Regions from separate parts of the Mesorhizobium sp. Pch-S genome, predicted to be linked through region 3. Evidence: predicted binding sites of a transcription regulator. Region 3 holds the regulator's gene; each other region holds the start of a gene.
The links. Region 3 encodes PhoB, which activates phosphate uptake and scavenging genes when phosphate is short. Its sites were predicted from a motif close to TGTCATNNANCTGTCAT; they were not measured.

Region 1 (3,279 bases), 1.8 Mb from region 3:
GGCGTTGTCCAGCCAGATCGTGTCGTCGACCACCGAGAAGTCGGCGATCCTGTCGACATTCGAGCCGGGGTTGAGCGCGGTGTCGAACACGAATGTGTCGTTGCCGTCGCCGCCGACCAGCGTGTCGTTGCCGAAGCCGCCGGCAAGCGTGTCGTCGCCGGCACGGCCGTCCAGCCTGTTGGCGCCTGTGTTGCCGGTCACGACATTGTCGAGGTCGTTGCCGCTGCCGTTCAGGTTGCCGCTGCCGGTCAGCGTCAGGTTCTCGATGTCGCCCTTGAAGGTCGTGGTGTTCGAGAGCGAGACGGACATGCTCGACTTCACCGTGTCGATGCCGTCGGGAGGAATGCCGCCATCGTCGGCTTCATCGACGCGGTCGTCGGCGCTGTCGATGACATAGGTGTCGTTGCCGGTGCCGCCCCACAGCTTGTCGCCGCCGGCGCCGCCGTCGAGCACATCGTTGCCGTCGCCGCCATAGAGCCGGTCGCGCCCGCTGCCGCCTTCGAGTGTGTCGTTGCCAACTTCGCCGGACAGGAAATCATTGTCGCCGCCGCCGCGCAGCACATTGGCGGCGGTGCTGCCGACCATGGAATCGTCGAACGCCGAGCCGTCGACATTCTCGATGCCCACATAGGTATCCTGGGCCCTGTCGGGGTAATGTTGCGGATCGCCGACGCCGCGTCCGAGTTCGAGATCGAGCGTTATGTAGCCGGGGGCATCGGCGTAGCTCACCGTGTCGTTGCCGGCGCCGCCATCGAGCACGTCGCCGCCAAGACCCGCATGCAGCGTGTCGTTGCCGGTGCCGCCGTAGAGCTCATCGCGCCCGGCATCGCCCGACAGGGTGTCATTGCCTTCGTCGCCCCAGAGCTGGTCGTCGCCGTCGCCGCCCTTGATGCTGTCGTCGCCGCGAAAGCCGAAAAGACGGTCCTTGCCGCCGAAACCGAGGATCTGGTCGGCGCCGTTGCCGCCGTACAGCTGATCGTCTTTTTCAGTACCGGGAATATAGGCCATGGTGGATCTCATCTCCGTGACAAGCCCCATAGCCCTGCGGCGCGTGCTGCACGCCAGACACTTCAGCAGGCCCGTTGCCGTCCCATGGCCTGCCGGAGCGCATGCGCTCCCTTCAGTATCGGGGCGATGGTGGCATACGGAACTTGACCATTTTATGACCCCGACGGGACACGAGCCGGTTCCACTTCGTCACCGTTCCGGCATGGCTCGCCGACCAGTCGCTGCGCTCCCTTCGACGTGGAACGTAGTTGGCTGTTCGCCTTTGCCAATCGCTGTCGCGACGTTGAGCTGTTCTCGGCCGCGGAGCCTTCCTCAACGTTCCGGCATGGATCCCCGACACCCTTCGGTCGCTTCGCTCCCTACGGGGTCGAGGATGACGGACTTCACAGAGCGCCGACGCTGATTGTCAGCGTTGGTGCTGACATCGTCGCCCGCCGGCACCACGTCATCGCCAACGTTGAAGATTGGCCGACACGCCGCTCTCCCCGTCATCCTCGACCTCGGAGCGACCGCATGGAGCGGAGAGTGTCGGGGATCCATGCCGGAACGCCGAGGAAGGCACAGTGGTCCAGGACAGTTCGGCCAAAACGAAGGTGAGCGGGAACTCCGCGCGTGCAAGGGGGCAGGAACCAGCGTGACCGGGGCAGGTCCCGATTCCACTGGCAGAAACCCATGACTGTTCAAAAGCCGGCTATCTGTTTGCGTTATCCGGCATAAAGGCGTTATTGGCTTTGCCGACTTACAGACGATGCGGAGAGAAATCATGCTGGGCTGGTTCAGGCGGCTGCTGCCGCGCGAAGACCGTTTCTTCGACCTGTTCGAACAGCATTCCCGCACCGTCGTCGGTGGCGCGGAAGCCCTGCAGCAGCTGCTGTCCGGCAAGGATGTCGAGCGCTGGTGCAGGGAGATCGTTGAGCTCGAAAACCAGGCCGACGCGATCACCGCCGAAGTACTGCTGGCGGTGCGCCGCTCCTTCATCACGCCCTTCGACCGCGGCGACATCAAGGACCTGATCCAGTCGATGGATGACGCCATCGACATGATGCACAAGACCGTCAAGACGGTGAAGCTGTTCGAGAAGCGCGAATTCGATCCGCTGATGCAGGAGATGGGTGCCGTCATCGTCGAGGCGGCCAAGCTCGTGGCAGAGGCGATCCCGCTGCTCAACAAGATCGGCACGCACACGACACGGCTCAACGCCATCGCCGAGCAGGTGATGCGCGTCGAGGGCCGCGCCGACGACCTGCATGAGCAGGGGCTGAAGGACCTCTTCCGCCGCCACGGCAAGTCCGATCCGATGGCCTACATGATCGGCTCCGAGATCTACGGTCAGCTCGAGAAGGTGGTCGACCGTTTCGAGGACGTCGCCAACGAGATCAGCGGCATCGTCATCGAGAACGTCTGACCGCCATGGACCCGACCATTGCCTTTCCGATCCTGGTCGCGCTTATCGGCGTCGCGCTGTTCTTCGATTTTCTGAACGGCCTGCACGATGCCGCCAACTCCATCGCCACGATCGTCTCGACCCGGGTACTGCGGCCGCAATATGCCGTGCTGTGGGCGGCCTTCTTCAACTTCATCGCCTTCACCGTCTTCGGCCTGCATGTCGCCGAGACCATCGGCAAGGGCATCGTCGATGCCGATATCGTCACGCCCGGCGTCATCTTCGCGGCGCTGACCGGGGCAATCGTCTGGAACATCGTCACCTGGCTCGCCGGCATCCCGTCCAGCTCCTCGCATGCGCTGATCGGCGGGCTGGTCGGCGCCGGTCTCGCCAAGACCGGCCTCAGCGCCATCGTCTGGAGCGGGCTTCTGAAAACGGTCGCGGCCATCGTGCTGTCGCCGCTCACCGGTTTTGTGCTGGCGCTCGTCCTGGTGCTGATCGTGTCCTGGGTGTGCGTGCGGCAGACGCCGTTCGCCGTCGACAGCTCCTTCCGCGTGCTGCAGTTCTTCTCGGCCTCGCTCTATTCGCTCGGCCATGGCGGCAACGATGCGCAGAAGACCATGGGCATCATCGCCGTGCTGCTCTATTCGCAGGGCATGCTGGGCGACAAATTTTACGTGCCGTTCTGGGTGGTCATCACCTGCCAGAGCGCGCTGGCCTTCGGCACGCTGTTCGGCGGCTGGCGCATCGTGCACACGATGGGCTCCAAGATAACCAGGCTCAATCCCATGCAGGGCTTCTGCGCCGAAACCGGCGGCGCCATCACCCTGTTCGCGGCGACCTGGCTCGGCGTGCCGGTGTCGACCACGCACACCATCACCGGCGCC
Region 2 (3,279 bases), 3.1 Mb from region 3:
GCCGTCCGCGCAAGAAGCGCCGCGTCTAACAGCTTTTCGAATGCCACCGGGAACGCCTCGCGCGTTCCCGAATGGTTTCCAGGTCGCCCACCACGATTGGATGGTGGTGGGGAAACGGAAGGGTAGAAAATGATCCAGAAGAACTGGCAGGAACTGATCAAGCCCAACAAGATCGACTTTTCGTCGAAGGGCAAGACGCTGACGACGCTGGTCGCAGAGCCGCTGGAACGCGGTTTCGGTCTGACCTTGGGCAACGCGCTGCGTCGCGTGTTGCTTTCGTCGCTGCGTGGTGCGGCTGTTACCGCCGTGCAGATCGACGGCGTACTGCATGAATTCTCGTCCATCGGCGGTGTGCGCGAGGACGTGACCGACATCGTGCTGAACATCAAGGAAATCGCCATCAAGATGGAAGGCGATGGTCCGAAGCGCATGGTCGTGCGCAAGCAGGGCCCGGGTGCCGTCACGGCTGGTGACATCCAGACCGTTGGCGACGTCGAGATCCTGAACCCTGACCACGTCATCTGCACCCTCGACGAGGGCGCGGAGATCCGTATGGAGTTCACCGTCGACACCGGCAAGGGTTATGTGCCGGCTGAGCGCAACCGCGCTGAAGACGCGCCGATCGGGCTATTCCGGTCGACTCGCTCTACTCGCCGGTCAAGAAGGTCTCCTACAGGGTCGAGAACACCCGCCACGGCGAGGAACTCGACAAGGACAAGCTGACCATGACCATCGAGACCGATGGTTCGGTTACCGGTGAGGACGCGGTGGCCTTCGCTGCACGCATCCTGCAGGATCAGCTCTCGCTGTTCGTCAACTTCGACGAGCCGCAGAAGGAAGTCGCTGCCGAGGCCGTCACTGAACTCGCTTTCAACCCGTCGCTCCTCAAGAAGGTCGACGAGCTGGAGCTGTCGGTGCGTTCGGCCAACTGCTTGAAGAACGACAACATCGTCTACATCGGCGACCTCATCCAGAAGACGGAAGCGGAGATGCTTCGCACGCCGAACTTCGGCCGCAAGTCCCTGAACGAGATCAAGGAAGTACTGGCGGCGATGGGCCTGCACCTCGGTATGGAAGTGCCGGACTGGCCGCCGGAAAATATCGAAGACCTCGCAAAGCGTTACGAAGACCAATATTGAGCATGAATTCCAAGGATCGGCGGCGATAGCCGCTGATCCGACGGTCATGCGGAAAACCATCAGAGGCCGTGGCCTCTTGAACAACTGAAGAAGGAAAAGAGCCATGCGCCACGGTTTCAAAGGCCGTCGCTTCGCCCGCAGCGTAAGCCACCGCAAGTCGATGTTCGCCAACCTCGCAGTGTCTCTGATCGAGCACGAGCAGATCGTCACCACTCTGCCGAAGGCGAAGGACCTGCGTCCGATCGTCGAGAAGCTCGTCACGCTCGGCAAGCGCGGCGACCTGCACGCTCGTCGTCAGGTCATCGCACAGATCGGCAACGAGCCGGTCGTGAAGCGTCTGTTCGACACGATCGCGCCGCGTTATGCGCAGCGCAACGGCGGCTATCTCCGCATCATGAAGGCAGGTTTCCGCAAGGGCGACAACGCTGCCATGGCGGTCATCGAGTTCGTTGACCGCGATACCTCGGCCAAGGGCGCTGCCGACCGCGCTCGCGTCGAAGCCGAAGCGACCGAGACCGAAGCGGCCTAATCCGTTAGGATCAGTCGAAGACATTCAGGGACCCCTTGTGGGTCCCTTTTTGTTTTTGGAGACTGCATCACTTGCGGTTGGCGCGTCAGCCTGAAATCGGCTTTTCAGCGCGGAACAGGGGATGATCATCCAGCCATTGCCCGTCTGTCATCCGCCGGTCATGGCTTTCCAACAAAACGGGTAAGGGGGCGGGTCTCAGGGGACCTTATCACCGTTTTGAAGGATGGATGACCATGACCAATCTCATCAGGCGTTCGCTGATGGCTACCGCAGCGCTTTCGGCGCTTCTCGTGTCCGGCACCGTTTACGGGCAGGGTGCTGCCGATGCCTTTCTGCAGCGCGGCGCCAAGGGTGACATTACCCAGCAGGGTGGTGCCCGGCGTCTGACCGGAGAGGCCACCGCTGAATTTCAGAAATACATCCAGGGCGGTGACGTGAAGAATGTCATCCTTCTCATCGGCGACGGCATGGGCGATTCCGAAATCACGGTGGCGCGTAATGTTGCCGAAGGCGCCGGCGGGTTCTTCAAGGGCATTGATGCGCTGCCGGTTACCGGTCAGTACACGCACTATGCGCTCGACAAGAAGAGCGGCAAGCCGAGCTATGTCACCGATTCCGCGGCTTCAGGCTCGGCCTGGGCAACGGGCACCAAGACCTACAACGGCGCCATCTCCGTCGACATCCAGGAAAAGTCTCACAAGACCCTGATCGAGCTGGCCAGGGCGGCGGGTATCGGCACGGGTAACGTCTCGACCGCCGAGATCCAGGACGCCACGCCTGCGGTGCAGGTCGCCCACGTCACGCAGCGGAAATGCTACGGCCCGACAGCGACCACCGAAAAATGCCCGACCAATGCGCTGGAGAACGGTGGCCTCGGATCGATTTCCGAGCAATTGCTGAACACCCGCGCCGATGTTGTGCTGGGCGGTGGTGCAAAGAGCTTTGCCGAGGCCGCCAAGGCCGGCGACTGGAAGGACAAGACCTTGCTCGACCAGGCCAAGGAGCGCGGTTTCCAGATCGTGACGAATGCCGACGAACTCAAGGCTCTGACCGCCGCCAACAACGACAAGCCGGTGCTTGGCCTGTTCTCGGAGGGTAACATGCCGGTGCGCTGGAAGGGCCCGAAGGCCACCCACCATGGCAACATCGACCAACCGGTCGTGACCTGCGAACCGAACAGCGAACGCGCCGCCACCGTTCCGACGCTGGCCGCGATGACGACCAAGGCGATCGAGCTGCTCAAGACCAACGAGAAGGGTTTCTTCCTGCAGGTCGAAGGTGCTTCGATCGACAAGCAGGATCATGCTGCCAATCCATGCGGCCAGATCGGCGAGACGGTCGATCTGGACGAAGCCGTGCAGGTTGCGCTCGACTTCGCCAAGGCCGACGGCAAGACACTGGTCATCGTTACCGCCGACCACGCCCACACCAGCCAGATCATTCCGAACGAGACCAAGTCCACCGGTCTGACCCAGGCTCTGAACACCAAGGATGGCACGGTCCTCACCATCAACTACGGCACGTCGGAAGACGAAAACGATCAGGAACATACTGGTGCGCAGCTCCGTGTCGCGGCCTATGGTCCGCATGCGGCCAATTTTGCCGGCCTGA
Region 3 (3,279 bases):
TGCACTACGGTGAGAAACAGGCACTCTTCGACGTCAATCTCGACATCCGCCAGAACCAGGTGACGGCGCTGATCGGCCCCTCGGGCTGCGGCAAGTCGACCTTCCTGCGCTGCCTCAACCGCATGAACGACACGATCGATGCGGCCAAGGTCGGCGGCAAGATCACCCTCGACAGCGAAGACATATACGATCCGAAAATCGACGTGGTGGAACTGCGTGCCCGTGTCGGCATGGTGTTCCAGAAACCCAATCCCTTCCCGAAGTCGATCTACGAGAACGTCGCCTACGGACCGCGCATCCATGGCCTTGCCAAGAACAAGGCGGAGATGGACCGCATCGTGGAATCCAGCCTGCAGAAGGCGGCGATCTGGAACGAAGTGAAGGATCGCCTCGGCGAGCCAGGCACCGGCCTCTCCGGCGGCCAGCAGCAGCGCCTGTGCATCGCACGCGCCATCGCGGTGTCGCCTGAAGTCATCCTGATGGACGAACCGTGCTCTGCGCTCGATCCGATCGCGACCGCCAAGGTCGAGGAGCTGATCGACGAACTGCGCCAGAACTACACCATCGTCATCGTCACCCATTCGATGCAGCAGGCGGCCCGCGTCTCGCAGCGTACGGCGATGTTCCACCTCGGCTATCTGGTCGAGGAGGGAGCTACCGACAAGATGTTCACCAACCCCGACGACAAGCGCACGCAGGACTACATCACCGGCCGCTTCGGCTGAGTGAGCGATTGCTGCCGAGGAAAAAGAGGACATATACATGGGCGAACATACCGTCGCATCGTTCGACGAAGAGCTCGGACAGATCAGCAGGCTCATCAGCGACATGGGTGAACTGGCGAGCTCAATGGTCGAAAGCTCCACCAAGGCGCTGCTGAAGTCAGACAATGGACTTGCCCAACGGGTCGTCTCGGATGACGCGATCATGGACGCGCGCCAGCGCGAGCTGGACAGCAAGGCGATCACGCTGATCGCCAAGCGACAGCCGATGGCGCAGGACCTGCGCGCCGTGGTCGGCGCCATTCGCATGGCCGGAGACCTGGAGCGCATCGGTGACCTGGCCAAGAACATCGCCAAACGTGTTGGCGCGGTCGGGCAGGGCGCCACGCCGCGCGACCTTTCGCATTCGATCGACGCCATGGCCCATCTGGTCCTCAACCAGGTTGATGGCGTGGTGGAGAAATACGCGGACAAGGATGCAGAAGGGCTTGCCCAACTGAGGGCTGACGACGAGCGGATCGATGTCAAATACACGTCCGTCTTCCGCGAGCTCCTCACCTACATGATGGAAGATCCACGCAACATCACGGCCTGCACGCATCTGCTGTTCTGCGCCAAGAACCTCGAGCGTATCGGCGACCATGTCACCAACATCGCTGAAAACGCTTTCTACGTGCTGACTGGCGAACAGTTGCCGCCCAACCGTCCAAAGCTCGACGAGACGGCTGCTGCCGTTCCGGCGGCCTGATCACAGGGCGGACGGCAAGATGATCGCGCCGCGCGTCATGGTGGTAGAAGACGAGGAGCCGTTGGGCGTCCTCCTTCGCTACAATCTCGAATCCGAGGGCTATCAGGTCGAAGTGGTCGCCAGGGGTGACGAAGCCGAAATCCGGCTTCAGGAAAACGTACCGGATCTCCTCGTGCTCGACTGGATGGTGCCGGCGGTATCCGGCATCGAACTGTGCCGGCGGCTCCGGATGCGACCGGAGACCGAGCGCCTGCCTGTCATCATGCTGACGGCGCGCGGCGAGGAAAGCGACCGTGTGCGCGGCCTTTCCACCGGTGCCGACGACTATCTGGTCAAGCCGTTCTCGATGCCTGAGTTCATGGCGCGCGTGAAGGCGCTGCTGCGCCGGGCGAAGCCGGAAGTGCTGTCTTCCGTGCTCAAGGTCGGCGACATCGTGCTCGATCGCGAGTCGCATCGCGTGTACCGCAAGAAGAGCGAGATCCGGCTCGGGCCGACGGAGTTCCGGCTACTGGAATTCATGATGCGGCACCCCGGACGGGTCTTCTCGCGCAGCCAGCTGCTCGACAATGTCTGGGGCGAGACGATCTATATCGACGAGCGTACGGTCGATGTGCATGTCGGTCGCTTGCGCAAGGCGGTCAACAACGGCCGCATGCCGGATGTCATCCGCACGATACGTGGCTCGGGCTACGCCATCCGCGAGGATTGATCAGGGGGCGCCGTTCATCGGCACTCCGCCCTGGCTGCCGGATCAGGCTTCCAGAAGCTGAGGGGCGGGAGCCATCGGACCGCCAAGCGCGAAAATCTCCTGATCGATGAAGGTCAGCGCGCGCATGGCGCAGCCCTCGCGGATCAGCATCTGTTCCTTCGGTTCCGTATCGAAGACAATCGAATTCGAATGCTGTCCGCCGGCGGTTTGGGCAATGGCGTGCCGCAGCGCCGGCTCGATCAGGTCGAAGGCCGTTGCGCCAATGCCGACAAACGTCACCGGGGCAGGGTCGATGACGGCGAACAGCGACCCGAGGCTGTAGCCGAGGGCTGTGCCGGCACGTTCATAGGCCTCGCGCTCGGGGCCGGCGCCGGCACGTGCTTTTTCAGCCAGTCTCCGCATTTCGTCGTCGGGAATGTCAGCGGCCGGTTCGGTGTTTTCGTCCAGCCCGTGGGCACTGCGCCAGATCGCGTAATTGCCGGCATAGGCCTCGACGCAGCCATGGCGGCCACAGCGGCATCGTGCACCATTCGGCCGATGGATCATGTGTCCGAATTCGCCGCCCGACGACTGGGTGCCGATGAACAATTCGCCATTGAGCACGATGCCCATGCCGATGCCGTGTGAAAGCAGAACGGCGATGAAATCGTCACGGTAGCGGTCCGTGCCACGCCAACGCAGCGCGACCGCCATCATGTTGCAGTCGTTTTCGACGATGACGGGAATGCCGAAGGCCTTCTCCAGGATATCGGCGAAGGGAATGTCGCCATGCGGGGTGATCGGCGTCCACAGCATGGTGCGGGCGTGTGAATCCGCCGTTCCCTGCACGGCGAAGGCGATGCGCAGGACCCGATGTCTCGCCAGGCTCTGGTCGTGAAGCCTTCGCCGGACCATCTCGATGCATTCGTCGACCAGCGCTTCCCGTGGCAGGGACAGCGTATCCAGACGGCGTGTTTCCTCGGCCAGGACCTTGCCCGAATAGTCGATGGCTGCGGCCGTCAAAAGGTTGAGCGACAGAACGACCGTCAATACCGCTGCTGCGCCGGGGTCGAGCTGCAACCCCACCTGCGGACGCCCGCGTTTCGATGCCGTCGGTTCAC

Region 1: the regulator PhoB is predicted to act here: its motif matches at 1,718-1,734, upstream of C1M53_RS06425 (DUF47 domain-containing protein).
Region 2: the regulator PhoB is predicted to act here: its motif matches at 1,814-1,830, upstream of phoA (alkaline phosphatase).

What each region holds. Positions count from the first base shown of each region.
Region 1 covers NZ_CP029562.1:1,396,469-1,399,747, reverse strand. The annotation lists gene C1M53_RS32315 (calcium-binding protein) at 1-1,008, opposite strand, end outside; gene C1M53_RS06425 (DUF47 domain-containing protein) at 1,772-2,413, shown strand; gene C1M53_RS06420 (inorganic phosphate transporter) at 2,419-3,279, shown strand, end outside.
Region 2 covers NZ_CP029562.1:6,287,079-6,290,357, reverse strand. The annotation lists gene rpsK (30S ribosomal protein S11) at 1-29, shown strand, start outside; partial or broken gene C1M53_RS29710 (DNA-directed RNA polymerase subunit alpha) at 130-1,139, shown strand; gene rplQ (50S ribosomal protein L17) at 1,243-1,668, shown strand; gene phoA (alkaline phosphatase) at 1,929-3,279, shown strand, end outside.
Region 3 covers NZ_CP029562.1:3,167,101-3,170,379, forward strand. The annotation lists gene pstB (phosphate ABC transporter ATP-binding protein PstB) at 1-725, shown strand, start outside; gene phoU (phosphate signaling complex protein PhoU) at 763-1,470, shown strand; gene phoB (phosphate regulon transcriptional regulator PhoB) at 1,490-2,179, shown strand; gene C1M53_RS14780 (ROK family transcriptional regulator) at 2,222-3,279, opposite strand, start outside.